DNA from 2 places in the Pseudarthrobacter sp. 902506025 genome. Region 2 is predicted to be linked to the other one. Evidence: riboswitches for the same ligand, from Rfam matches in the RefSeq annotation. Region 2 holds a riboswitch; the other holds the start of a gene.
The links. Region 2 has a riboswitch for cyclic di-AMP ahead of AB0280_RS03705 (C40 family peptidase). Riboswitches for the same ligand answer to the same signal wherever they lie in the genome.
Positions count from the first base shown of each region.

Region 1: linked by a shared signal. The riboswitch ahead of AB0280_RS11625 (glycoside hydrolase family 16 protein) and the one ahead of AB0280_RS03705 (C40 family peptidase) in region 2 are both predicted to bind cyclic di-AMP.

Region 1 covers NZ_JBFBKW010000005.1:90,372-95,489, forward strand. The annotation lists gene AB0280_RS11620 (glycosyltransferase) at 1-440, opposite strand, end outside; gene AB0280_RS11625 (glycoside hydrolase family 16 protein) at 562-1,665, opposite strand; cyclic di-AMP (ydaO/yuaA leader) riboswitch at 1,669-1,820, opposite strand; gene rpsF (30S ribosomal protein S6) at 2,208-2,513, shown strand; gene AB0280_RS11635 (single-stranded DNA-binding protein) at 2,586-3,161, shown strand; gene rpsR (30S ribosomal protein S18) at 3,287-3,526, shown strand; gene rplI (50S ribosomal protein L9) at 3,544-3,996, shown strand; gene AB0280_RS11650 (PhzF family phenazine biosynthesis protein) at 4,078-4,926, shown strand; gene AB0280_RS11655 (FMN reductase) at 5,032-5,118, shown strand, end outside.
Region 2 covers NZ_JBFBKW010000001.1:819,433-824,550, reverse strand. The annotation lists gene AB0280_RS03710 (protein adenylyltransferase SelO) at 1-1,452, shown strand, start outside; gene AB0280_RS03715 (ribonuclease Z) at 1-8, shown strand, start outside; gene AB0280_RS03705 (C40 family peptidase) at 1,561-2,406, opposite strand; cyclic di-AMP (ydaO/yuaA leader) riboswitch at 2,410-2,581, opposite strand; gene AB0280_RS03700 (coiled-coil domain-containing protein) at 2,834-4,189, shown strand; gene AB0280_RS03695 (TraR/DksA family transcriptional regulator) at 4,211-4,570, shown strand; gene AB0280_RS03690 (DNA alkylation repair protein) at 4,567-5,097, shown strand; gene AB0280_RS03685 (DUF1810 domain-containing protein) at 5,118-5,118, shown strand, end outside.

The sequences.
Region 1 (5,118 bases), on a different contig from region 2:
CGGAAGGTACGGGCGATGGCGGTGTCCATGCCGGCCCGGATGGACCAGGGGTCCACTGTCTGCAGCACCAGGGGACCGGTGACGCAGTGGGACAGGAAGAGGGCATGGGGGCCATGGATCAGGGTGGCGTCCCGGATTGCGGACAACCGGGCCGCGGCGGCGCGGGCGGACGGGGTGGACCGCCGGTGTTTTCCCAGTCCGGTGAGGCCGCCCACGGAGCGGGCAAAGGCCGAAAGTTCTTCGCGCCGGGCCAGTTCGTACACGGTATCGCAGCGGTTCCTGATCTCTGCCGGAACCGGAACAGGACCCGAGAAAGTCAGCAGCGTGACGGCAACGCCAGGGGGGAGGTGCAGGATCACTTCGTACGGGATCATCGAGCTTCCATCCCCCAGTTCCGGATCCCGGTTGGGCACGCTTTCCGTCACGTACAGGAGCTTCATTGCAAGAGTGTACTGGATCACATCGTCCCCGGAGGGTTGCTTTAGGCAACCTTGAGGGAAGCCGAAAAAGGGCGACGGCGGGAGGTCCCGCCGTCGCCCTTTCACCTGGGTGCGTGGCCTGCTACTGCCAGGCGCGCACGTAGTCCACCATCATCTGGGACGGCGCGCCGTAGGCCGGGTTCGTGGAGGAGGCGCCGACATTCAGCACGATGTACTGCGGGGCATTGCCGTCGTCGGTGGGGTAGGACTTGACCTTGACGCCGTCGAAGTACACGTCCGAGGAGTTTGCCATCCGGTGCAGGCCAAAGGTGTGGTACTCGTTGGCCCAGTTGCCGCCCACGCCGCCCTGGTTGTGGGAGCCGGAACCGGAGTGGTAGTTCACGGTCATCTTGGCCTGCAGGACCTCGGCGATGTCATTCTCGCCGGTGGCCGGCCACGACTGTCCGGTGGTCCAGAAGGCAGGCCAGTTGTAGAGGCCGTTGGCGTTGCCCGGGAACTTGATCCTGGCCTCGACGTAGCCGGTGGTGAACTGGAAGCCGGTCCCCGCCCCGCCCTTCGGGTTGGTGGATACCAGTCCGCCGGAGGTGGATGAGCTGAGCCCCAGGGCCAGGTTCCCGTTGGCCACGGAGACGTTCGCCGGGCTGGTGGAGACCTTGTTCATGGTTCCGCAACCGGGGGAGAACCAGCAGCCGGACCACTTCGCGGTGTCCAGTCCGGCCCCGTTGAACTCGTCGGCGAAGGTCATGGTCCAGTTCCCCGGGACCCCGGCGGGCGCAGGCGTCCCGGTGCTGGCCAGCTGTGCCGCCGCAGGCGCCACGGCGATGGGGGCCTCGGAGGGAGGGGCAGGGGCAGCGGGTGCCGGTACTGCTGCGGGGGCAGGTGCCGGTGCCTCTGCCGGGGAAGGAGGGGCGGCAGGAGCGGCATCAACTGCCGGGACCGGCGCTGGAGCGGGGACCCGAACGTCGGGAGTTTGGGTGGGTGCGGCGCTGCCGGCATCCTCTGCACTCGCCACCCGCGCCACGTCAGCGGTTCCGTCACCGTGGGTCAGGCCCAGGCCAAGGGAACCTGCTCCGAGGAGTGCTGCGGCAAGACCGGCGGCAAGGGGCCAGCGGCGGCGCGCCCGGGCCGGAGCACCGGACTTGGAGGCCGGGGATGTCCCGGCGGGATCTGTCTCATTTTGATAACGGTGCGCTCGTGTGGCGCTGCCTTTGCGGGGTGCGGGCATGGGGATGCTACCTCTCGTCGCCTGCGGAGTTAGCTGTCGGGTTCGAATGAGGGCATTCGGCCGCGTGCTGCGGCTTCACCCCAAGGGCAGGCGCGTGGCCGTGCCCGGGACGCTTGGGTCCCCCGCCTCTGCCTGGAATCTGGTGAATCACGGACGCGGCAGAGTTGGGCGGCATCCGGGACTGGAGCCGGCTGGGGGCGGCCCCCGGACGACCGTACACGAAAAGGGTCCAAGAATCACAATTAGGTAACGGACCTCACTGAGTTGGCGTGGCGCTCCCCAGTCGGCAAAAGTGCATTGGTAATAGGCGCCACTGACGGCAGGGTTTTCCACATGGCTGAACCTACGGCTGCTGCCCACCTCCACCGGGGCTAGCCTAGGGTCAGGCGCGAATCGCCTATCGGGTCCAAATGCACTAAGATATTGAAGTCTGTGCTGCGTCCTGCCTCCGTTCCGGCGGCAAGGCATTGCACGGAATCGCAAATGAACCTCCTGTTACGGAAATGCCGTAACCGCTTAGCCCAAAGGAGGTGGGTTCACATATGCGTCCTTACGAATTGATGGTAATCATCGACCCCGAGGTCGAAGAGCGTACCGTTGAGCCGTCGCTTCAGAAGTTCCTGAACGTCATCACCAACGATGGTGGAACCATCGAAAAGGTTGACATCTGGGGCCGTCGCCGTCTGGCTTACGACATCAAGAAGAAGTCCGAAGGGATCTACGCCGTGGTGAACTTCACTGCCAAGCCGGAGACCGCCAAGGAACTTGACCGCCAGCTGTCTCTTAACGAGACCATCATGCGCACCAAGATCACCCGCCCCGAAGAGCAGAAGGTTGTTGCTGAGTAATTCAGCACCGTCTTCATTCTTTACCCCGCAGGAAACGCACTCTTCACCCAGGATCGAACAAGGAGGCAGTAGATGGCAGGCGAGACCACCATTACGGTCATCGGTAACCTCACCAATGACCCGGAATTGCGGTTCACACCGTCAGGTTCGGCAGTAGCGAACTTCACCATCGCTTCCACCCCCCGCACCTTTGATCGCCAGTCCAACGAGTGGAAGGACGGGGAAACCCTGTTCCTCCGCGCTGCCGTATGGCGTGAAGCAGCCGAGAACGTCGCCGAATCCCTGACCAAGGGCATGCGCGTCATCGTGACCGGCCGCCTGAAGAGCCGTTCCTACGAAACAAAAGAAGGCGAAAAGCGCACCGTTATCGAGCTTGAGGTCGACGAAATCGGCCCCAGCCTGCGCTACGCCAATGCCAAGGTCAACCGCACCCAGCGCTCCGGCGGACAGGGTGGCGGCGGCTTCGGCGGCGGCAACAGCGGCGGTGGCTTCGGAGGAGGCAACTCTGGTGGAAACCAGGGCGGCAACTCCGGTGGAGGCTGGGGCGGCGGCAACCAGCAGGCTGCACAGGACGATCCCTGGGCTACGCCCGGTGTCTCCAACGCAGGCGGCTGGGGCAACGGCCCCGATTCCGAACCTCCCTTCTAAAACCCAAATAACGGCCCGGCGCCGGGACTGCCCGGGTGCGAAACGCACCCAAGGCACTGCCGCCGTCGGACCACCACCATCCCGTGGATCAATATCCACGGGCTCCCTAGAATAGGAGCTCCACGATGGCTAAGGCTGAACTCCGTAAGCCCAAACCAAAGTCCAACCCCTTGAAGGCCGCTGACATCACTGTCATCGACTACAAGGACGTAGCATTGCTGCGCAAGTTCATCTCCGACCGCGGAAAGATCCGTGCCCGTCGCGTCACTGGCGTCACGGTGCAGGAACAGCGCAAGATCGCCCAGGCAATCAAGAACGCCCGCGAAGTTGCTCTGCTGCCTTACTCCGGCGCTGGCCGCGGCTAAGGAAGGGATTAACTAACATGGCAAAGCTCATTCTGACCCACGAAGTCACCGGTCTCGGTGCTGCCGGCGATGTTGTCGAGGTCAAGGACGGTTACGCACGTAACTACCTGCTGCCCCGTAACTTCGCCCTGACCTGGTCGAAGGGTGGCGAGAAGCAGGTTGAGTCCATCAAGGCTGCCCGCGCCGCCCGCGAGCACGCTTCCCTGGAAGATGCTCAGAAGCAGGCCGCTGCACTGTCCGCCAAGCCGGTCAAGCTGGTCGTCAAGGCCGGCGAGTCCGGCCGCCTGTTCGGCACCGTCAAGCAGGGCGACGTCGCCGACGCTGTTGAGGCCGCTGGCCTTGGCAAGATCGACAAGCGCAAGGTTGAACTGCCCGCACACATCAAGTCGGTCGGTTCCTACCAGGCCAACGTCCGCCTCCACGCTGACGTTGCCGCTGTGATCGAACTGGACGTGGTGGCAGGAAAGTAATTTCCCCACTCCACGTCACGACCCCCGTCGCCGGACTCCGGCGGCGGGGGTCTTTCGTTTGTGCGGTGGTAGCCTGCTCCGGTGAACCCGAACCCCCGCCCCCGCCCCTTCCACCAAGTGGATGTTTTCGCCGGCCTGGCCTACCGTGGAAATCCGCTCGCCGTCGTGCTTGATGCCCAAGGCCTGGACGCGGCAACCATGCAGCACTTCGCCAACTGGACCAACCTTTCGGAAACCACCTTCCTGTTGCCTCCCCGGGATCCCCGCGCCGATTACCGGGTCAGGATTTTCACCGGGAGCGAGGAGTTCCCGTTTGCGGGCCACCCGACGCTGGGCTCTGCCCATACCTGGCTGGAAAGCGGAGGGGTGCCGAAGTCCGACGGCTGCGTGGTGCAGGAATGCGCGGCGGGGCTTGTCCGGATCAAGCGCGACGGCGGGAGGCTGGCTTTCGCGGCGCCGCCCCTGACGCGATCCGGCCCCGTGGAGGAGCCCGTCCGCCGGCAGCTGGCAGCGGCGCTGCGCGTGGCCCCCGGCGACATCGTCGACGCGTGCTGGCTGGTGAACGGGCCGGAATGGATCGGTGTCCTGCTGGAGTCCGCCGGGCAGGTGCTGGCCCTGGAACCGGACCACGCAGCCATGGGCGACCTAAAGATCGGCGTCATAGGGCCGCACGCTCCCGGCGTCGGCGCCGACTTTGAGGTGCGCACGTTCCTGCCCGGTGACGCGATGGCGGAGGACCCCGTCACCGGCAGCTTCAATGCCGGTGCAGCCCAATGGCTGATGGGAACCGGCAGGGCGCCGGAGCAGTATGTGGCCTCGCAGGGGACCGTGCTGGGCCGGGCCGGGCGCATCCATGTGAGCGCTGAGGGCGGGGACATCTGGGTGGGCGGCGAATCGACCACGTGCATCCAGGGAACCGTCCTGCTCTGATCAGGGTCCCGCAGAACCTCCGGGAATACTCCGCCACCTGCGGCAGTTCAACGGTATAGATGCAAACGCATGTATGATGATTTGAACGAGCACCAGGAGAATGCCATGGAAACCCGCCGCATCACCGTCCTCTCCGCAGGACTTGGCGTACCCTCATCCAGCCGGCTGCTGGCCGACCAGCTTTCAGCGGCT
Region 2 (5,118 bases):
GCAGCTGAATCCACGGTCACTTTCGATGGCCGTTTCGCCCGGGAACTGGCGGAACTCGCCGTGCCCTGGCAGGCCGAGGAAGCGCCCAGCCCTGAGCTCCTCGTCCTGAACGAGAAACTGGCAACGGACCTGGGCCTCGACCCGCAGTACCTGCGCAGCCCCGAGGGTGTGCGGCTCCTTGTGGGAAACCATGTGCCGGCCGGTGCCACACCCGTGGCGCAGGCGTACGCCGGACACCAGTTTGGCGGGTATTCGCCCCTGCTCGGCGACGGACGGGCCCTGCTGCTGGGCGAGGTCACTGACCGGGCCGGCCGCCTCCTGGACGTCCATCTCAAAGGTTCGGGGCGAACGCCCTTCGCCCGCGCGGGGGACGGCCGTGCCGTGGTCGGGCCCATGCTGCGTGAGTACATAGTCAGTGAGGCCATGCACGCACTGCACATTCCCACCACCCGTTCACTCGCCGTCGTGGCCACCGGCCGGCAGGTCCGGCGCGATGACATGCTGCCCGGTGCCGTCCTGGCGCGGGTTGCGGGCAGCCATTTGCGCGTCGGCAGCTTCCAGTACGCCCGCGCCACCGAAAATATGGACCTCCTGAAGCGGCTGGCGGACCACGCCATCGGCAGGCACTACCCCCACGCGGCGGATGCCGACAACCCCTACCTTGCGCTGTTCGCGGCGGTCGTCTCCGCCCAGGCGGAGCTGGTGGCCCGGTGGATGCTCGTTGGCTTCGTACACGGGGTCATGAACACGGACAACATGACCATCTCCGGGGAAACCATCGACTACGGCCCGTGCGCGTTCATGGATGCCTTCAACCCGGCCGCCGTTTACAGTTCCATTGACGTCGGCGGACGCTATGCCTATGCCAACCAGCCTGTCCTGGCCGAATGGAACCTGGCCCGGCTCGCCGAGGCCATGCTGCCGCTGATTGACAAGGACCAGGAGAAGGCCGTGGCCCCGGCAGTGGAGGTCCTGGGCAGTTTCCGGGGCCACTACAGCCAGGCATGGACCCGCGGGATGACGGCCAAGCTGGGACTGGACAGCGTCGATGAAAACGGCGCCGGGGCCCTGGTGGATGATGTCCTCGACCTTCTTAAGGACGGACCCGTGGACTACACCCTGTTCTTCCGCAACCTGGGCAAAGCGGCCCGCGGGGACCTTCGTCCCGTGCGCGGCATGGTCCTCGACCTGGCCGCCCTCGATGCCTGGCTGGACCGGTGGCAGGCGCTGCAACCTGACCCGGAGCTGATGGACAGCGTGAACCCGGCCTACATTCCGCGGAACCACCTGGTGGAAGAGGCGCTGTCCGCTGCCACCGCCGGAAACCTGGCTCCACTGCAGCAACTGCTGGAGGCGGTCAGCGCCCCCTTCACCGAGCGGCCCGGCCTGGAACGCTACCTGCAGGGGGCGCCCGACGACTTCGGCAGCTACATGACCTTCTGCGGCACCTGACCGCAGCGGGCCGCGGGGGCAAAACGACAGGAGGGTGGCAACCGGTATTCCCGGCTGCCACCCTCCTGCTTCGTCCGGGGCCGCCAAGGGCACCGGACAGTGCGAAGACTAGGCTACGCGCACAGCGGAGTAGCCGCCGAGCCAGCTGATGGAGTGCACCTGCGTGTCGAAGCCGTTGACGCCGCCGCTGACAACCTGGCCGTTGCCTGCGTAAACGCCCACGTGGCCGGAGGTGATGATCAGGTCGCCGGGGGCGGGAGCGCCTACAACGGTGCCGTACTGGAAGAACTGGGTGGGGGCCAGGTCGCCCACGGACTTGCCGACGGAACGCAGCGCCTTCTCGACCATGGCGGTGCAATCCTGCTTGACGCCCAGCTGGCCGTAGGCCGAGGCGAGGATCGCTGCGCCGGTGCCGGTGCCGGTGGTTGATGCCACGGGGGTTGCCGAGGCGTAAGACATGTTCATGCCGGTGTTCGCCGGAGCGGTGGCGGCTGCGGCCTGCACGGGTGCTGCTGCAGGGGCCGGCGCCGGGGCTGCGGTGTAGCCTGCGCCCGGAATCTGGATCTGGTCGCCCGGGTAGATGATCGAGGACAGTCCCAGGCCGTTGGCGGACAGCACGTCATTGAGGCTGACGCCGTAGGCTGAAGCGATGGCGCCAAGGGTGTCGCCGGAAACGACGGTGTGGACGTTGCCTGCTGCTGCAGCGGGGGCTGCGGCCGGGGCAGCGGGTGCCGAGGTGGCCTGGACGCTGGTCTGCTCAGTGGTGTCCGGGCCGGATACACCTGCATGGGCCGGGGCGCCGACTCCGAAGGCAATGCCGGACGCTGCAGCAACGGCGAGCGCCGGGCGGCCCAGCGAGCGGGCTTGGGATTTTGCTGTTACGGCGAGGCCCTCGAGCACAATGGAGCGGGCCGGAGTCGCGCGGTGACGGGCTGAAATGGAATTTTTTGACACGGTTGATCGCCTCTCCCATGCCTGCGGGGTGAGCTGTCGGGTTCGGGCTGGAGATACCCGGCCGGAAGCGGCTCCGCGGTAGGCGGAAGCGCATTCGACTTAACCCCTAGGCCACAATATGGCCGTGGAAACTTGGTTCCCCCGTCCCTGCCAACTGGAGCGGTTGGATCCCATGATCAGCGGCAGGGCTCGGCATGCTGACGGGAATGTCCCGTCTGAGAGGGACACCAGTCGACCATAACCCAGGTGCATCGCAATTGTCACATTTGGATAACATACGAGGTTCTTCTCTCGCATTGCGCAAACGTCTGGACATTCCAGGGCGTTCCTGGGCGGACCTCTGCTGATACTTTTCCTGTTGAGCACGGTAACAATGTGGAAACAGCAGCCTGCGTTGCGCGGGAATCCGGCGGTAAGCTTCCGGACTATGCCCCTGTTCGTGACCATCGCGAGGCTCCCTTGGCAGGGAGGCCTCCTGGCCCTTGCCCTGGCCGCAGGCACCATGCTGCCGGCGGCGGCCGACGAGCCGCCACCGCCCGGCGGGTATCCCTCCTGGGCGGACGTGCAGGAGGCGAAATCGTCCGAAGCGGCAAAAGCCGCAGAAATCGCCACCATTAATGGACTCCTGACGGACCTTGAGGCGGATTCGGAGGCAGCAGGCGGGATGGCCGTGCGCTCGGCCGCCGACTATGCCGCCGCAGACGCCGCGCTGCAGGCAGCCACCTCCCGCCTGGATACCCTGTCCGCCCACGCTGCCCGTGCCAACGCGGAGCTGGCCCGGCACCGGAAGGACATCGGTGCCCTGGCCGTCCAGTCCTACAAGACCGGCGGTACCAATGCAGGATTCTTCGTCGCGCTGGACGCCCTGGAAACCAACAGCGTCCAGGGGCTCAACCTGGTCAAGCTCGTGGGCGACAAGACTGCCACCCTGGTCGCCAATGCTGCCGCCGCCGAAAAGACGGCCACCGCCCTCACCGAACAGGAAAAAGCCGCCAGGAGCGAGCGGGAACGCCTGTCCGGGGAAGCGAAAGCAAAACTGGACGCCGCACGTTCCGCCCAGGATTCGCTGGCCCGGCGCGTCGCAGAGGAGCAGCGGCACGGCAGCGAGCTGACCGCCCAGCTCGCCACCCTGAAAGGTACGACGGCGGCCATGGAGGGTGAGTACCGCCAGGGCCAGGCCGCACTGGCCGCCTACGAGGCGGCCCAGGCGGCCAAACGTGCCGCCGCTGAGGAGCAGGCCCGCGGGCAGGCGGAGGCTGCAGCCAGGGCGGCCGCAGTGGCAGCCCGGCAGCCAAAGGCGCCCGCACCCGCTGCCGACCCTGGCCAGGCCAATCCGGCCCAACCCGGTCCGGCCCCCGGCGCCGTCAGCAATCCCGGCGTCAGCAACCCCGGCCCTCCCGCTCCGGAAGACCCGGCACCGGCCCCGCCAAGCCCTCCCGCCGTCGTCGTGCCTTCTGTTCCCGGCGGTGCGGTGAACGACCCCGCCGGGGCCAAAAGCTACGCGTCCGGACGCCTGCCCGCCTACGGGTGGGGCCAGGACCAGTTCCTGTGCCTGGCCCAGCTGTGGACCAAGGAGTCCAACTGGCTGACCACCGCCACCAACGCCTATTCCGGAGCCTATGGGATTCCGCAGGCCCTGCCCCCGGGGAAGTACGCCAGCGCCGGCGGTGACTGGCTCACCAGCTACCGCACCCAGATCGAATGGGGCCTGGGCTACATCCGCGACCGCTACGGTTCCCCGTGCGCGGCCTGGAACCACTCCGCATCCCTGAACTGGTACTGACTGACGCGTTAGGCTGTCAACATGCCAGATTTCGAACGGTTCCGTGCGCTGCTCGAAGAGGAGCGGGCGCGGCGCCTGGCACTGTTGCCGGCGCTGCGGGCGGACATCGAGGCAGCAAACTCGGCGCGCCAGGATTCCAACGTCGACGACGAGCACGATCCCGAGGGTGCCACCATCGCCTTCGAACTCTCACAGGCCTCCGCGCTCCTGAAACAGAGTTCGGCGGGCCTGGACCAGATTGAGGCGGCCCTTGCCCGGCTGGCGGCGGGGACCTATGGCACCTGCGCCGTCTGCGGGGAGCCCATCGCCGAGGGCAGGCTGGAAGCCCGCCCCTGGACCCCGTACTGCATCCGGCATGCGGCGTCCGGGCGCGGGCGGTGACCGGCACGGCGGACGTTGTGTCCGCGGCGGCGGATTTCGTGGACCGGACCCTCCAAAACGAGGGCGCCTGGTACCGGGCGGACGACGTCGGGGCCCGGCTGGGCGGGGTACTGGCCTCTTATGGTTCGTCCGTGGGGGCCGTCCGCGGGACCGTGCGTGATGCGCTGCGGAAGTTCAAGGACCTGGACCATGACGGCACGGTCATGCTGGCGTCCGCCCTGTGGGGTCAGCCGCGGCCCGGTTCCCGGCCGGTGTTCGAGCGCCGCCTGGCAGCGGTGGTGCTGCTGCAGTCACGGGTGCGGCTGCTCCGTCACTCTGACCTGACCCGGCTGGAGGGCTTCCTTCGCTCCGCGCAGGCGGCCGACCTGACCGGGCCCCTTCTTACCGACGTCCTGGTCCCGTGGCTGGCGGGGCTGGGGAAGCGCGAGCGGCAGCGGGCAGGCGTTGTCCTGGCGCGGTGGCGGGAAGACCCGGACCCCCAGCTGCGTGAGGCGGCCGGCGCCCTTGAAAAAGACTTGTCCATTTGAAACGTACCGAGGAGATCCACA